One region of the Massilia sp. BKSP1R2A-1 genome, then DNA from elsewhere that is predicted to be linked to it. Evidence: predicted binding sites of a transcription regulator. Region 1 holds the regulator's gene; each other region holds the start of a gene.

Evidence for each region. The regulator LexA, encoded in region 1, represses DNA repair genes until DNA is damaged. The targets are predictions, from matches to a motif close to ACTGTATNNNNATACAGT.
Region 2: a site for LexA is predicted at 1,903-1,920, ahead of ACQ7JA_RS20800 (putative DNA modification/repair radical SAM protein). Genes of this name have one in related genera too.
Region 3: a site for LexA is predicted at 1,587-1,604, ahead of ACQ7JA_RS07065 (PA0069 family radical SAM protein). Genes of this name have one in related genera too.
Region 4: a site for LexA is predicted at 2,232-2,249, ahead of recA (recombinase RecA). Genes of this name have one in related genera too.

Annotation. Positions count from the first base shown of each region.
Region 1 is NZ_JBOBRE010000008.1:243,170-247,412, reverse strand. Features, by position in the region: gene rpsF (30S ribosomal protein S6) at 1-265, opposite strand, end outside; gene ACQ7JA_RS14600 (DUF4276 family protein) at 374-967, opposite strand; gene ACQ7JA_RS14595 (AAA family ATPase) at 964-2,058, opposite strand; gene lexA (transcriptional repressor LexA) at 2,250-2,882, shown strand; gene ACQ7JA_RS14585 (tetratricopeptide repeat protein) at 2,960-3,694, opposite strand; gene ACQ7JA_RS14580 (tetratricopeptide repeat protein) at 3,792-4,243, opposite strand, start outside.
Region 2 is NZ_JBOBRE010000015.1:128,043-132,285, forward strand. Features, by position in the region: gene ACQ7JA_RS20795 (M16 family metallopeptidase) at 1-1,697, shown strand, start outside; gene ACQ7JA_RS20800 (putative DNA modification/repair radical SAM protein) at 1,933-3,162, shown strand; gene ACQ7JA_RS20805 (UdgX family uracil-DNA binding protein) at 3,159-4,243, shown strand, end outside.
Region 3 is NZ_JBOBRE010000003.1:313,174-317,416, reverse strand. Features, by position in the region: gene ACQ7JA_RS07075 (efflux transporter outer membrane subunit) at 1-947, shown strand, start outside; gene ACQ7JA_RS07070 (tRNA-uridine aminocarboxypropyltransferase) at 944-1,561, shown strand; gene ACQ7JA_RS07065 (PA0069 family radical SAM protein) at 1,668-2,801, shown strand; gene ACQ7JA_RS07060 (hypothetical protein) at 2,985-3,233, opposite strand; gene ACQ7JA_RS07055 (hypothetical protein) at 3,394-4,011, opposite strand; gene ACQ7JA_RS07050 (YciI family protein) at 4,038-4,243, opposite strand, start outside.
Region 4 is NZ_JBOBRE010000017.1:67,917-72,159, forward strand. Features, by position in the region: gene ACQ7JA_RS22030 (sensor histidine kinase) at 1-1,431, opposite strand, end outside; gene ACQ7JA_RS22035 (response regulator) at 1,428-2,129, opposite strand; gene recA (recombinase RecA) at 2,312-3,400, shown strand; gene recX (recombination regulator RecX) at 3,447-3,905, shown strand.

The sequences.
Region 1 (4,243 bases):
TCAGGTGACGCAGGACGGCATCGTTGAACTTGAATGCGGTTTCCAGCTCGACCAGGGTCTCGTTGTCGCACTCGATGTTCATGCAGATGTAGTGGGCTTTCGGCAGCTTCTGGATCTGGTAAGCCATTTGACGGCGGCCCCAGTCTTCCACGCGATGGATGTTACCGCCGCGGCTGGTCACCGTGGTCTTGTAACGCTCGATCATCGCCGGGACTTGCTCGCTCTGGTCCGGGTGGACGATAAAAACGATTTCATAATGACGCATGCAACACTCCTTAAGGACGTTTAAACAAATGCCCACCTCGGCGTCAAGACGAGTGTGGGAAGGGAAAGCCCACGATCATAGCATGGATTGCGAACCGCAGCAACAGGACTAGAGCGCCTCCAGCCGGGTCACCCACATATCAAATCTGGGACAATGCGCTCGAATTTCCTGAAGTCCTGCCAGCTCGAGAATCTCAGGACCATGTAGTTTTTTGTCGTAGGCTTTGAAGATGTTTTTCAATCGATGAGATGGACTTGTCTCCACTGCTCCGTTCACGTTCTCGGGCGAGCCACTACGGTGCACTGCATCGTTCAGTAGCACTAGCTCAGCATCTCCACCACTCAACCATTCCACCACATGAGCGGGAACCGCGAACAGTAGCGCTTCGAACTCATATTTTTGGATATATGGCAAAAAGCGCTGGCCCCTTCCCTCCCCCACTCGAGCCACCATTTCTGCTTCAAGCTCGTCTACGGACAAAGTGCCGCGCCCTTTAAAGCCGTAGAAGTCGTAAAGGGTACTGACTCGATCGAATGATCCGAACAGCGCAGGCAGTTGCCCAGCCATTTTATCCAGACTCACATTACCACGAAGGTCGATGGCGGTAACCTGCTTTCCGAAAGGGGTCAGGTACGGCTTTAGTACGCGCTGGACAAACTCCCGCTCGGTCGCACCTTCGACGCTAATTGCCAAGCGCGTCATTCCGGCGTCCCTCCCAGGACATTCATCTCCCAGATATCACCGATCCGGTATTCTTTCATCCACTCCGAGACCTCGACCTCGCTCAGGCGACGAAAAGCCGATGCGTTTTCCACTTGATCGACAACGACCATGTCCTCCCAAGAAAATTGATTCGCTAACGTCACTGACTGCGTCGAAGCAATGATCTGCGTGATCTCACTCGCTGAGCGCATCATCGCGGCCAAGAGCTGCATAGCGAATGGATGCAAGCCAAGCTCAGGCTCATCCAAAAGAATGATAGTTGGCAATTTTGGCTGCAAGAGCAAGGTTGCCATGCAAATGAAACGCAGAGTTCCATCTGAAAGCATCGTCGCATCAAAGTAATCTTCACTTCCCTTGTGTTTCCAGCGCAGGCGAATAGTGTCGTTTGGCTCAGGCACGAACACAAAGTCATGAAAGTATGGGGCAACGCGTTGAATGGTATGGACTATGCGACGGTAATTTTCAGTTTCACGTATGTCATACAGGAAAGCAGCTAAGTTCTCCCCCTGTGGTAGCAGGCGCTCTGTTGCATGAATGCTATACGCACCCTTGACACGTGCTGTGTCGCTAGTGTCGTGAAAATGGTAAACCTTCCAGTCACGCAGGTAGCCCGCGACGTGCTGACTAGGCGTGCCGGTACCGGGCAGCGGGAGGCCTGACTCTGCCGCACCGGGCGGCGCGAGGTCTCGCACCTTCGTACCCCCTGCGTAGCCTATTTCACCACCGTGAAACAATGCCTGCTCACGTTTGAACACCAAACTATCGTCATTGGTCGCCACCATTGTGGCTCGGTAACCATTAGGCGAAAAATGGAGATCGATATGGAGCTCATCCGTTGTCTTGCGTCCAAAAAAAAGTGTGCGATCCGCGCCGTTTAGTCCGGCTCGCACGAAGAGCTGCAGCTCCTTTTCAAGCAAACGATTCATGAACTTGAAGAAGCTGATGAAATTCGATTTGCCAGCCCCATTCGGACCAATGAGGACATTCAATCTCTTCAGCTCTAGATCAAGCGAACGTATTGAGCGAAAACCGCTAAGCTTAATGTGCTGAAGGCACCCGAGCTTTGCCATGTAGTTACCTTTTGAAAATTTTTCTGCGGAGCATGCTTCGCCGGCCGACTGTAGGCGGCATGTTCAAACGGTGCGTAGAACGCACCCCGCGCGTAACTTACACACAAACCGCGCTTGAGACAACGAAATAGCTTGCGTTTGCTCGAACACTGTATAAAAATACAGTCTCGAATGATATCAGTGGTACATCCATGCTCAAGCTCACTGCAAGGCAAGAACAGATCCTCAACCTGATCAAGGAAGCGATCGAGAACACCGGTTTCCCGCCGACCCGCGCCGAAATCGCGGCCGAACTGGGCTTCAAGTCGGCCAATGCCGCCGAGGAACATCTGCAGGCGCTGGCGCGCAAGGGCGCCATCGAGATTTCCCCGGGCACCTCGCGCGGCATCCGCCTGGTGGGCGCCTCGGTCGAACAGATCCCGATGCCGCCGGCCGCCCTCATGATGTCGCTGCCGCTGGTCGGCCGCGTGGCCGCCGGCTCGCCCATCCTGGCCCAGGAACACGTGGAAGCCACCTATTCCGTCGACGCCGCCATGTTCTCGGCCCGTCCGGACTTCCTGCTGAAGGTCAAGGGCTGGTCGATGCGCGATGCCGGCATCTGCGATGGCGACTTCCTGGCGGTCAAGAAGATCGACAGCGCCAAGAACGGCCAGATCGTGGTCGCCCGCCTGGGCGAGGAAGTCACCGTCAAGCGCTACCGCAAGACCGGCAACATGGTCGAGCTGTTGCCGGAAAACCCTGACTTCAAGGTCATCCAGGTATCGCCGGAAGACGAATTCGCACTCGAAGGCCTGGCCGTGGGGCTGATGCGCAGCTGGCACTGAGTCCGCGCTTCACACGCACAACGGGGTAGTCGGGGCCGCTGGCCTCGACTACCCCGTTTTTTATTGGCGCATTCGTCTTACTGGATCTTCTTGTCCGCCCAGTAGGAATCCTTCTTGGCGTCCTTGACCATCTTGTTGTGCTGCTCCACATAGCTTTCCGTCGCCTTGCGCCAGGCGTCGAAATCGGCCAGCAGCAGCTTCGAGCTCACCCTCGCCTCTTCGCTCAGGTTTTCCTGCAGCTGGGCCAGGTAGGCGTTCGACTTCTCCGTCTCTTCCTTGTTCATCAGCTTCTGGATGTCGGCGGGAATGCGCTTGGCCAGGGGCATGGAATTGTTCAGGTGGGTGACGTACTTGTTGTAGCACTCCTGCCAGGCCTTCACGGCCGCACCGATGCGGTCGATATCGGCGTTGATCTTCGACATCGCCGGAATGCGCGGCGCCACGCAGCGGTACTCGCCCGTCTTCAGGTCGGCGCCATCGTAGCCCTTGATCCAGTAGTCGATGTCGGCGCGGCGCTTGGCGCGCTGGTCGATCAGCTCGAGCGAGGCGATCGCGACCTTGTTGCCCTTGGCAGCCGCCTTCTTGAACAGCTCGACCGCCTTCGCCTCGTCGACCTGCCCCGCCTCGCCGTAGAAATACATCTGGCCGAGGGCCTGCTGGGCGGCCGGATTGCCGGCATTGGCGAGCTTGGTGTAGAGCTTCATGGCGCCCGCGTAGTCCTGCTTCTCGAACAGGGCGTTGGCGTCTTCCAGTTCGCCGGCAAAGGCGGCGCCGCACAGCAGCAGGGAGGCAAGGAACAGCTTGGTCTTCATGGTCGCACACGGTGAGGGATGGAGCCCCATGATAGCGGCAAGTGCGCCGCTCGCTCAACCGTTGAAACAATTCCGGCAGCCAGGGCTGCCGGAAAGCTTAGCGCCGGGTAGGGGCCACAACCGGTGGGGCCGGCTTCGTGCTGGGCTTACGATCCATCAGCAGGCGCCGATCGTCATTCTGGCGGCGCTGCTGCTCGATGTACATGCGCTTTTCCTCGTCGGCGCGCATGGCCATGCGCAGGTTTTCTTCCTTGGCGAAGGCGTCCGTCGCTTTATGCCATTCCATCTGCTTGCTGGCGACGGTGTTGACGTCGGCGATGGCCTTCGCCTTCAGGCTGGCATAGACCGCCTGCACATGGTCGCGGGCGCGCTTGACTTCCGATGGCGTCATCATGCCCAGCACCTCGGCAGGAATATGCTTGCCGTCCGATACCGTCGCATTGAAGTTGGCCATGAAGCCCTGCTGGCAGGCGCGCCAGCTGTCGATGGCATCCTTGGTGGCCTTGATTTCCTCGTTGGTCCTCGAGGCCTCCGGGATCGCCGGCATCG
Region 2 (4,243 bases), on a different contig from region 1:
TGGAAGTCGAGCGCGAGATGGAGCGCGTGCTGGCCGAGCTGCTGGAAAAAGGCCCGACCGAAGCTGAACTCAAGCGTGTGAAGACCAGCGACCTGGCCGGCTTCGCGCGCAGCGTGGAGCGCCTGGGCGGCATGGGCGGCCGTTCCGACGTGCTGGCCGAAAGCGAGACCTACGGCGGCAAGCCGGACGCCTACCTCGACCGCCTCGAGCTGTTCGCCACCAGCACCCCGCAAGACGTCAAGGCTGCCGCCAACCGCTGGCTGCGCGCCAACCACTACACCATGACCGTGCGTCCTTCGGCCAAGCTGGCGGCGACCAAGTCGACCATCGACCGCAAGAAGCTGCCGGCCCTGGGCGACGCGCCGGACGTGAAGTTCCCGGCCCTGCAGCGCGGCCAGCTGAAGAACGGCTTGAAGGTCGTGCTGCTCGAGCGCCACACCGCGCCGATCGTCAACGTCTCGCTGGCGGTCGACGCCGGCGCGGCGTCCGACACGGCCGCCAAGGCGGGCGCCGCTTCGCTGGCGCTGGACCTGCTGGACAAGGGCACCAAGTCGCGTGACGCCTTCGCCCTGTCGGACGCGCTGGAAAATCTCGGCGCGCGCCTGACCACCGGTACCGGCCAGGACCAGTCCCTGGTGCGCCTGCAGGCCACCAGCGCCAACCTGGCGCCGTCACTGAACCTGATGGCCGAAGCGGCGCTGGCGCCGAGCTTCCCGCAAGACCAGTTCGCGCTCGCGAAGACCCGCCGCATCGCCGGCATCGGCCAGGAAAAGGCCCAGCCGAACAGCCTGGCCCTGCGCCTGGTCCCGGCGGTCCTGTACGGCCCGGAACACGCCTACGGCAAACCGGCCTCCGGCTTCGAAGGCAGCGTCCAGTCGATCACCCGCGACGACCTCGCCGCATGGCACGCCACCTGGTTCAAGCCGGGCAGCGCCACCATCGTCGTGGCCGGCGACACCACCATGGAGAAGCTCCTGCCGATGCTGGAAGCGAGCTTCGGCAAGTGGCAGCAGGGACAAGCTCCCGCCAAGAAGATGAGCACCGTGCCTGCGACCCAGGGCAAGCGCCTGATCCTGGTCGACAAGCCGGACGCGCCGCAGTCGACCATCGTCGCGACCCACGTCTCGCAAGTCCAGGGCCAGCCCGAAGACCTGGCGATGGAGCCGGTCATGATGAACTTCGGCGGCATGGCGACCTCGCGCCTGAACCGCAACCTGCGCCTGGACAAGCACTGGAGCTACGGCACCCAGGCCCGCCTGACCGACGTCCGCGGCCAGCGTCCCTTCTACATCATCGCGCCGGTCCAGACCGACAAGACGGTCGAAGCGATGCGTGAAGTGCAGAAGGAGCTGCGCGGCGTGGCCGGCGAACGTCCGCTGGTCGGCGCCGAGTACGAGAGCATCATGCGCAACATGACCGCGCGCCTGCCGGGCCGCTTCTCCACCCTCGCCGCGCTGGAAGCGGCCGGGCTGGAAACCGTGAACCTGGGCCTGGCCGACGACTACTGGAACAAGTATGCGTCGAATGTGCGCGCCCTGAGCCCGGAGCAGCTGGGCGCCGCGTCGTCGAAGTTCATCAAGCCGGATGAGGCGGTGTGGATCGTGATCGGCGACCTGCGCAAGATCGAGGCGGGTGTGCGTTCGCTGGGCTGGGGGACGGTGAGCGTGGTGGATGCGGACGGCAAGCCGATCCGCTGATCTGGCAGTTGTAGGGTGGGCGGATTCCGCCCACACGGTCAACGAACGGATTCGAGCCACGGAGCGGGCCATGAGACGTGATTCGAACGCGTGGGCAGAATCTGCCCACCCTACCAGGACCTGAACCGCCTCATCAGGAACATGCCCCGCCTTTGAACCGCACACAGTTGACCCCGCTCACCTGTGCATACGCGCGCGATAGTATACTGTATGCCCATACAGTTCACCTCTCGCGATGGAACTTACCGACAAGCTAGAAATCCTGGCCGACGCCGCGAAATACGACGCGTCCTGCGCCAGCAGTGGCGCGCCGAAACGTAGTTCCGAAGACAAGGACGGCTTCGGCGCCACCACCGGCATGGGCATCTGCCACAGCTACACGCCCGACGGCCGCTGCGTGTCGCTGCTGAAGATCCTGCTCACCAATTTCTGTATCTACGACTGCCAGTACTGCATCAACCGCCGCTCGTCCAACGTGCCGCGCGCCCGATTCTCGGTGGAAGAGGTGGTCAAGCTCACGCATGATTTCTACGTGCGCAACTACATCGACGGACTGTTCCTGAGCTCGGGCATCATCCAGTCAGCCGACTACACGATGGAGCAGCTGGTGGCCGTGGCGCGCCAGCTGCGTGAAGTCCATAAATTCCGCGGCTACATCCATCTCAAGACCATCCCTGATGCCGATCCGCTGCTCATCGAGGAAGCGGGCCGCTGGGCCGACCGCCTGTCCGTCAACATCGAGCTGCCCACCCACGACAGCGTGAGCCGCCTCGCGCCGGAAAAAAACGTCCACACCATCAAGCTCGCGATGGGCTCGATCCGCCGCAAGCTGGACGAAAAGGCGGAAGAACCGAAGGCGCCGAACTTCGCGCCGGCCGGGCAGAGCACCCAGATGATCGTCGGCGCCGACAGCAGCGACGACCACACCATCCTGAACACCGCCGAGACGCTCTACGGCAGCTATAAACTCAAGCGCGTCTACTACTCGGCCTTCAGCCCCATCCCGCAGAGCCCGAAGAGCGTGCCCCTGGCGCCACCGCCGCTGCTGCGCGAGCACCGCCTCTACCAGGCCGACTTCCTGCTGCGCGGCTACGGCTTCACGGCGGGCGAGCTGATGCCGACGTCCGGCAACCTGGCGCTCGACGTCGACCCCAAGCTGGGCTGGGCATTGAGTAACCGCGAGCATTTCCCGCTCGACCTGAACCGCGCCGACGAGACCATGATTGCGCGCGTGCCCGGCATCGGCATCCGCAATGCAAAGCGCATCGTCGAGCTGCGCCGCATCCGCCGTATCCGCTGGGAAGACCTGTCGCGCCTGCGCTGCAGCATGAAGAAGCTGGCTCCCTTCATCGTCACCGCCGACTACAAGCCGGCTGACGGAGCCGCCAGTTCCCACATCCTGCGGCGTCACCTGGCCGACGCGCCCGAGCAGATGAACCTGTGGCCGGAACTGCAGGCGGCATGAATCCCGACGCCGCCAGCGCCGCCGGCGCTGCCGCGAACGGCGGCGCCTTCCTCGCGGTGAACAGCTTCGCCGAATGGCGCGAGGCGGCGCGCGAGCTGCTGCGCGCCGGCGTGCCGCCCGAGGCGGTGACGTGGACCAGGCCGGGCGCCGACGACCTGTTCTCGGGTGCGACGCCGAGCGCCGGGCCGCCCGATAGTGCAGCCATCCCATCCAGTCAAACGAAAGCGGCGCCGCACCTGCCACGCTCGCTGATGGAGATGCTGCAGCGCGCCGCCTGCTTCCGCGACCCGGACCGCTGGGCCTTCCTCTACCGCGTGGTGTGGCGCTGGACCCAGGGCGAGCATGACGTGCAGTCGCCCGCCGACCCGGACGGCGGACGCCTGCACGCCATGGTGAAGGCGGTGCGTCGCGAGGAGCACGACATGCATGCCTACATCCGATTCCGCGAGCGGCCCGTGGATGCCGGCCCGCCGCGCTTCGTGGCCTGGTTCGAGCCGCGCCACGACGTCCTGCCCCAGGTGGCCGAACATTTCGTCGCCCGCATGGGCAAGGTGAGCTGGATGATCGCCACGCCCGAGGCCAGCGTCCTGTGGGACGGCGCCACGCTGCACAACACCGGCCCCCTGATGTCGAGCGCGGCGGATCTCGACGATGCCGGCGAGGCGCTCTGGCTCACCTACTACCGCAGCATCTTCAACCCGGCGCGCGTGAACGCCCAGCTGATGCAGAGCCACATCCCGGCGCGCTTCTGGAAGAACCTCCCGGAAGGCGCCATCGTGCCGTCGCTCGTGAGCCAGGCCGAACTCGGCGCACGCAAGATCGGACAGGTACAGGCGGTCGGCGCCAAGCGCGGGGCGACGACGATCCCGATCTCGGCGGAGAAGGCCCAGCCGGAGCGCGAGCAGCCTTCCAAGCTCGACGAATGCCGGCGCTGCGAGCTGTGGCAGTACGCCACCCAGGCCGTGCCGGGGGAAGGATCGAAACGCGCGCCCATCATGATCGTCGGCGAGCAGCCCGGCGACCAGGAAGACCTGGCCGGCAAGCCCTTCGTCGGCCCGGCCGGCAAGCTGCTCGACCAGGT
Region 3 (4,243 bases), on a different contig from region 1:
CCCGCTTCGAGGAGCTGTCGCAGGAAGCCGCCCTGGATGCGGCCGCGCTGTCCATCGTGTCGAATACGGCGTCCGGCTACTTCAACCTGCTCGGCCTGGACGCCCAGCTGGCGCTGGCGCGCGCGACCCTGGCCTCGCGCGAGCGCTCCTTCGCGCTGGCGCGCCACCAGTTCGAGGTCGGCTACAGCTCGCGCCTGGAGATGTCGCAGGCCGAGGCCGAGCTGCATGCGACGGCCGCGGTGGTGCCCCAGCTGGAACGCGCCATCGCCCAGCAGGAACAGGCATTGCGCCTGCTGGTGGGCGCCAGCCCCGGACCGGTGGCGCGCGGCGTTCCGCTGCTGGAGGTGCGCCTGCCGGCGCCCGCGCCGGGGCTGCCCTCGGAACTGCTGCGCCGCCGTCCCGACATCGCCCAGACCGAGCGGCAGGTCGCGGCCGCCGACGCCAGCCTGGCCGCTGCGCGCGACCAGCTGCTGCCGTCGATCCGCTTCAGCGCCTCGCTCGGCGCGCAGGGAGGAAGCGTCGCCCGCCTGCTGCGCGATCCGGTCGAGTTGTGGAGCGTGGGCGGCAGCGTGCTGGCGCCGATCTTCGACGGAGGGCGCCTGCGCGCCCAGGCCGACATCGCCGCCACCGTGCGCGACCGCGCCCTGTTCGCCTACGAGAACGCGGTGCGCGCCGGCTTTGCCGAGACCGAGAATGCGCTGGCCGGCATCGATGGCCTGCGGCGCCAGCTGTTCGAAGCCGAGGCGCGCAGCCGGGCCGCGAACGAGGTGCTGCGGGTGGCGCGCAACCGCTACGCCAACGGCTACGCTTCCTACCTCGAAGAGCTGGACGCCCAGCGCACCGCCTTCAGCGCCGAGACCAATGTCCTGCAGCTGCGCGCCAGCCTGCTCGCGGCCCACGTCGACCTGTACCGCGCCCTGGGCGGCGGCTGGACGCCGGCGCCATGAGCGAAGCGATCGTGAAACGGGCGCGCTGCGCGCTGTGCCTGCGGGCGGCCTCGGGCTGCATCTGCCGGTGGATCAGGCCGCTCGACTCCGAGGCGGCCCTGCTGGTGCTGCAGCATCCGCTGGAGGTCGGCAACGCCAAGAACAGTGCGCGCCTGCTGCACCTGTGCGTGGACGGCAGCGCGCTGGCGGTGGGCGAGGCGTTTGATCCGCCCGAACTGGAGGCGCTGCTGCATGCGGATGGGCGCACGCCCGTGCTGCTGTATCCGGAGACCCCGGGAGATGCCGCCTTGCCCGCGCCGCCGCCCTTGGCCTTGACGCCGGCGCGCGCGCTGCGCCTGGTGGTGCTGGACGCCACCTGGCGCAAGAGCCGCAAGATGCTTTACCTGAATCCGCTTCTGCAGCGGCTGCCGCGCCTGGCCCTGCTCGATGTGGCGCCGTCCGGCTACCGTATCCGCAAGGCTCACGCGCCGCACCAGCTCTCGTCGCTGGAAGCCGCCGCCCTGGCGCTGGGCCAGCTGGAGGGCAATGCGGAAAAGTTCCGCCCCCTGTTCGATGCCTTCGAGGGGTTTGTGGAACAGCAGGCCGCCTTCATGCCGCACGTGCGGCCCACTTGAATTCCGGATGGGAGCGGCGTAATATACTGTATAGACATACAGTAATGGACCCAGCGTGCACGACCGCCAACTCCCGCCCGAACGAGAACGCCTGGACGAGCAGCCCATGCTCGGCCCGCGTCCGCTCGCCGCACGCAAGGGGCGGGGCGCCGTCTCCAATCTGCAGGGCCGCTACGAGGTCAATGGCCGCGAGGAATTCGACGACGGCTGGGAGCGCGACGAGGACGAAGCGACGGGCATCCGCACCGTCGTCAGCGATGAGATCGCCAAGAGCATCCTCTCGCGTAACAGTTCGCCCGACATTCCCTTTAACGTCTCGCTGAACCCCTACCGCGGCTGCGAGCAGGGTTGCATCTATTGCTTCGCGCGCCCCACGCACAGCTATCTCGGCCTGTCGCCCGGCCTCGACTTCGAAAGCCGCCTGTTCGCCAAGGTCAATGCGGCCGAGCTGCTGCGGCGCGAACTCGCCAAGCCGGGCTACGTGCCGGAACACATCGCCATCGGCGTCAACACCGACGCCTATCAACCCTGCGAGCGCGAGCGGGGCCTTACACGCCAGGTGCTGGAAGTGCTCAAGGAATGCCGGCATCCCTATGGGCTGATCACCAAGTCCTCGCTGATCGAGCGCGACATCGACCTGGTCGCGCCGATGGCAGAGAAAGGGCAGGCCTGCGCCGCCATTACCCTGACCACGCTCGACCCGCAGATCGCGCGCACGCTGGAACCGCGCGCGGCGGCCCCGGCCCGGCGCCTGCGCACCATCCGCACGCTGACCGAAGCCGGCATCCCGGTCAGCGTGAGCGTGGCGCCGATCATCCCCTTCGTCACGGAACCGGAAATAGAGCGCATCCTGGAAGCGGCGCGCGATGCCGGCGCCGTCAGCGCGCATTACGTGGTGCTGCGCCTGCCGTTCGAGGTCAATCCGCTGTTCCAGCAATGGCTGGAAGCGCATTTCCCCGAGCGTGCGCAGCGCGTGATGAACCGTGTGCGCGATATGCGCGGCGGCAAGGATTACGACAGCGAGTTCGGCAAGCGCATGCAGGGAGAGGGTGTCTGGGCCGACCTGATCCACCAGCGTTTCACCAAGACAGTCGAGCGCCTCGGCCTGGGCAAGCTGGGTAGTCGCTTCGACCGGCTCGATGCGAGCCAGTTCCGGCGCCCGCTGGTGGTGCCGGCGGCGCTGCAGGGGAAGAGCGGCAAGTCAGGCACGAAGACGGCGGGACAGCTGGATCTGTTCTGAGTAAGTTTGGGGGCGCGGAGCGGTATTTTCCGTAGGGTGGTCGGCTACGCCGACCGCGCGTCCAAATTTCGTCCGCGAGGAGATAACGCCGTTTACAGGGGAGCTGAACTACGATGGAGAGAACAATTATTTGTATCTTCCTCAATCAGTCAGACAGACCCTGGCCCATGGCGCAGGGGCGGGCTACTGGCCCAGGCAGATGATTTTCGTCGCGTATTCAGCGGCATTGCTTTTCTTGCTGGCAGCCCAGTCGATGACTTCCTGCGCCTCGGCGACCGACATGACCGTGGCCTTTTCCTTGTTCTTGATAAAGGAAACGCCTTCGAACTTGCCTTCCCTGCTGCGCATGACCTTGGCAAACACGGGAGGCTTCTTCTCGCCATCGGCGATTTTGTTTTGCTGCACGAGGTAACGCTGGTCCTTATTTTCCATATGAACGCTCTGTAAGTGGGAAGACAGGCGCCATTGTACGGCCTTGGGACCAGGGGCGAGGGGGCGGGCGGCGCCGGCGCCGCGCTCGGGATGGCGGCGCAGGCAGCCGCTCGTGAGCGGCCGCTGTTGCCACCACCTCCGGCAGGCGCGGCGGCGGTGTCTATTGTGTGATCCTGACGGTGTCGAGGATGCCCTGGATTTCCGCCCGCGTGCCCGTCTTTTCGTCCTGCCGCGTCCCTGCACCGATCATGAAGAAATAATCTCCACGCGGGACGATCCAGAGTTCGGACGAAGTGGGAAAGCTGCGCCCATCGGGCAACTCCATGGTGTAGTCGATCCGGGCGTAAGCCGACTGAATTCCTGCCACCTTCACCTCGACCGGGGCCTGGACCAGGGAGAAGTCCTTGAAGGTCTTCTGGAACTGCGGCAGGATCAGCCTGATGAGTTCCGTCGCCGGAATGCCCTTCAGCTGGCCATAGGGCTTGAGGTTGACCTTGAAGCTGGGATTGACGTCGTCGAAAGGCTCCTGGTACTTGCTCATTGCGACCAGCGGCGCGCTGGCGTACTGCTTCATCAAGGCATGGAACTCCTCGTCGCCGAGTTTCATCCGCTTGATGTTGTCCATGTTCTGCGCCGCACTGAGGTAGTGCCAGCCGGCGGGCTTGCTGAGTGCGAGGCCCGCCGTCGGATTGCTGAAGGCGTTGGTGTCGGCGGCGAAGGCCGCGGCGGCGGGCGCAGCCAGTGCCAGCGCCGCCAGGGCGTGCGTGAAGCGATGCATGAAGGCTCCTGATCTCGAGAGTACGCTTACCTGGCTGGGGCAGTGGATTTCGGCTTCTCGACCTTCCCGTGCACCTCATTGACCATCATGAGTGCCGCCGAGCTGAAGAACTTGTGGTACTCCGCCACCATCTCGCCGCTCTGGATGACGGGATCGGTCGCCACCCAGGTCTTGGCCTCGTCGATATCCGCGGTGGCCAGGATGAAGATCCCGCGCCGGTCCTCCTTGCCGT
Region 4 (4,243 bases), on a different contig from region 1:
CTCGCGCACGATGGCCAGCCCCAGGCCGCTGCCCTGCACATTCGTGCCGAGAATGCGGTAGAAGCGCTCGAACACGTGGGCGCGCTCGGTGGGGGCGATGCCGGGACCGGTGTCCTCGACCTCGAGCAGGGCCTGCTCGCCGTCGCGCCGCACCCGCACCGTCACGCTGCCACCGGAGGGCGTGTAGCGCAGCGCGTTGTCGATCAGGTTCGACAGCAGTTCGCGCAGCATCAGGGCGTTGCCGGCGATCGGCAGCGGCTTGTCCTGCGGTTCTTCGGGCAGTTCGAGGCCAAGGTCGATCTGGGCGGCAAACGAGGCCTGCACCCAGTCCTGCACGGTGGCGCGCGCCAGCTGGGCCAGGTCGATCTCCTCGAAGGCCAGGCCGGCGTGCGGCTGGTTCTCGGCGCGCGCGAGCGCCAGCAGCTGGTTGACCAGGCGGGTGGCCGATTCCGAACTCGTGGCCAGCTGCTCGAGCGAGCGGTGGATCTCGCCGGGGTCGACCTGGCGCAGGGCCAGCTCGGACTGCATGCGCATGCCGGCCAGCGGCGTCTTCATCTGGTGGGCGGCGTCGGCGATGAAGCGCTTCTGCATCTCCACGGTCTGGGCCAGGCGTTCGAGCATGTCGTTGAAGGAGCCGACCAGCGGCGAGATCTCTTCCGGCACCTGGCGCGGATCGATCGGCGACAGGTCGTCCTGGGGCCGGGCGCGGATGCGTTGCTGCAGCTCGGCCAGCGGAGACAGGCCGCGCGAGAGGGCGAACCAGACCAGGGCCAGGATCACCGGCAGGATGATGAACTGGGGCAGGATCACGCCCTTGATGATCTCGTTGGCCAGGTGGGCACGCTTGTCCAGGGTCTCGGCCACCTGCACCAGGGCCAGCTCGGGCTCCGCGCCCTTGCCGGGCTCGCGCAGCGGGTCCAGGTTCACATAGGAATAGGCGACCCGCACCGGCGTGCCGTGGATGCTGTCGTTGCGGAAGGAGACGGCGCCGCCGCGCGCCTGGTCGTCGCTGCTGCCGGCGCGCGGGCGCGGCAGGTCGCGGTCGCCGTCCAGGTGCAGTCCGGCCGGGCCGCTGATCTGGAAGTAGACGCTGTCGACGTCGTCGGCGCGAAGCACGTCGCGCGCGCTGCCGGGCAGCTGCACCACGGGCTTGCCGGACACGGTGCGGATCTGCTGCGACAGCACGGTCACGCGGTCTTCGAGGGCGTCGTCGAAGGGCTGGTTGGCGATCGACTTCGCCACCAGGTAGGTGATGGCGATGCTCATCGGCCACAGCAGCAGCAGCGGCGCCAGCATCCAGTCGAGGATCTCGCCGAACAGCGAGTGGCGGATGTTCTCGTCCGGCTCGGGATTGGGCGGGACGTAGAGGGGAGCGGCCTGCTGCGGCGGCTCCGGAGGACCGGCTTCCAGCCCGGCGTCGCGATCGTTCACTTGCTCTCTGGCGTAGGAGTGCGCGGGGTATCCGAGTATTTTTCGAGGCAGTAGCCAAGGCCGCGCACGGTGGCGATGCGCACGCCGCCGACCTCGATCTTCTTGCGCAGGCGGTGCACGTAGACCTCGATGGCGTTGTTCGAGACTTCCTCGCCCCATTCGCACAGGTGGTCGACCAGCTGCTCCTTCGAGACCAGGCGTCCGGTGCGCGCCAGCAGCACTTCCAGCAGGCCGAGCTCGCGCGCCGACAGGTCGAGCATCTGGTCGTTGATATAGGCGCTGCGGCCGACCTGGTCGTAGACCAGCGGTCCGTGTTTCACGACAGTGGGGCCGCCGCCGGCGCCGCGGCGGGTGAGGGCGCGCACCCGCGCCTCCAGCTCGGACAGGGCGAAGGGCTTGGCCATGTAGTCGTCGGCGCCCAGGTCCAGGCCTTCGACGCGCTGCTCGACCGAATCGGCGGCGGTGAGGATCAGCACCGGCAGGAGCGAGGAGCGGGCGCGCAGGCGGCGCAGCACTTCCAGGCCGGACAGCTTGGGCAGGCCGAGATCGAGGATGAGGAGGTCGAACTCCTGGGTGGACAGGGCCGTGTCGGCATCCTGGCCGTTCTTGACGCAATCGATGGCGTAGCCGGACTGGCGCAGCGACCGCGTTAATCCATCGGCAAGTACGCTATCATCTTCGGCGAGCAAAATTCGCATGGGGACCTCGGTAGAACATTTAGACCAGAACGGCCCCTATTGTGTTTGATTTATCGCAACAATGCGAGCCTACCACACCGCCATTTTTCGCTTGCCTAAACTACTGGATTTATATACAGTAGTAACTCTTGATTTGCGTGGTAGCGCCCCTACCTTGCCTACTCCACAGCTGAAAGTACACCATGGACGACAAAAAAACCGCATTAAACGTCGCTGAAAAGGGCAAGGCACTCGCAGCCGCCCTGGCGCAGATTGAAAAGCAGTTCGGCAAGGGCTCGGTCATGCGCATGGACACCAGCGCACCGGTCGAGGAAGTGCAGACTGTTTCCACCGGCTCGCTGGGCCTGGACATCGCGCTCGGCGTCGGTGGCCTGCCGCGCGGCCGTATCGTCGAAATCTACGGTCCGGAATCGTCGGGTAAAACCACCCTGACCCTGCAGACCATCGCCCAGATGCAAAAGCTCGGCGGCACCTGCGCCTTCATCGACGCCGAGCACGCGCTCGACGTGACCTACGCGCAAAAGCTGGGCATCAACCTGGGCGACCTGCTGATCTCGCAGCCGGACACCGGCGAGCAAGCCCTCGAAATCACCGACGCCCTGGTGCGTTCGGGTTCGGTCGACCTCGTGGTCATCGACTCGGTGGCGGCGCTGACCCCGCGCGCCGAGATCGAAGGCGACATGGGCGACTCGCTGCCGGGCCTGCAGGCACGCCTGATGTCCCAGGCGCTGCGCAAGCTGACCGGCTCGATCAACCGTACCAACACCCTGGTCATCTTCATCAACCAGATCCGTATGAAGATCGGTGTGATGTTCGGCAGCCCGGAAACCACGACCGGCGGTAACGCGCTGAAGTTCTACGCCTCCGTGCGCATGGACATCCGCCGTACCGGTTCGATCAAGTCGGGTGACGAGGTGATCGGTAACGAAACCAAGGTCAAGGTCGTCAAGAACAAGATCGCGCCGCCGTTCAAGGAAGCCCACTTCGACATCCTGTACGGAGAAGGCACCTCGCGCGAAGGCGAAATCCTGGATCTGGGCGCCGACAACAAGATCGTCGAGAAGTCGGGCTCCTGGTACTCCTACAACGGCGAACGTATCGGCCAGGGCAAGGACAACGCCCGCCTGTTCCTGAAAGAGCGTCCGGCACTGGCACGCGAAATCGAGAACAAGGTCCGTGTCGCCCTGGGCGTGCGCGAACTGCCGCCGGTCGCTGCTGAAGACGGCGGCAAGGACGGCGGCAAGCCGAACCTGAAGGCAGTCGGCGAGTAATCGCCGGGTCGCTAAAACGCCGGACCGCCTGGAGTATCAGTAGCACATGCCAGCACCCCAGCTCAGCCTGAAAGGACGCGCGCTTCGTTTCCTCTCGATGCGCGAACACAGCCGGCTCGAGCTGGGCCGTAAGCTGGCCCGTTATGCCGAGGAGGGCGATGATGTGGAAGCCCTCCTCGATTTCCTTGAAAAGAACAACTGGCTGTCGCAGGAAAGGTTCGCCGAATCCCTGATCAACAGGAAGGCGGGCCGTTTCGGTAACAGCCGCGTCATGGCCGAGCTCCAAAGCCATGGCGTTACCGGCGAAGCACTGGCCGAGATCAAGGCCGAGCTCGCCGACAGCGAAACGACGCGCGCCATCGAAGTGTGGCGGCGCAAGTTCGGCACCGTCGCCGCCGATGCGGCCGAGCGTGCCAAGCAGATGCGTTTCCTGCTGCAGCGTGGCTTCTCCCAACGCGCTGCCCGGATCGCAATGCAGGGCGCTCCCGACGACGACGAGCTGTAGGCAGGTTTGTAGTTCGAGCCTGCTGTCCCTGACGAGCCGGCCTGGCCCCAGGCTTGCTCCGACGATATGCCAGGCGCGGCCGCAGGCCTGTCCATATCACCCTCATTCTCGCGCTCCCGCTCGGGCAGCGCAGCTCCGGCGCCAGCGTGGAGCGTCATTCCCGATATGCCCAGGCATATTCCTCAACGGGCGATGGCGCTGCACGCTGGCGCTTGTCTGTTGACCTTTCGTAGCCCCCCGCCCGATACCGACCCATCGCGCCCCCGGGCCGCGACTCCGCTTCTCGTAGGGTGGGCAATCCTTTGCCCACGCGTTCAAATGGCAGGGCCTTGCCCGTC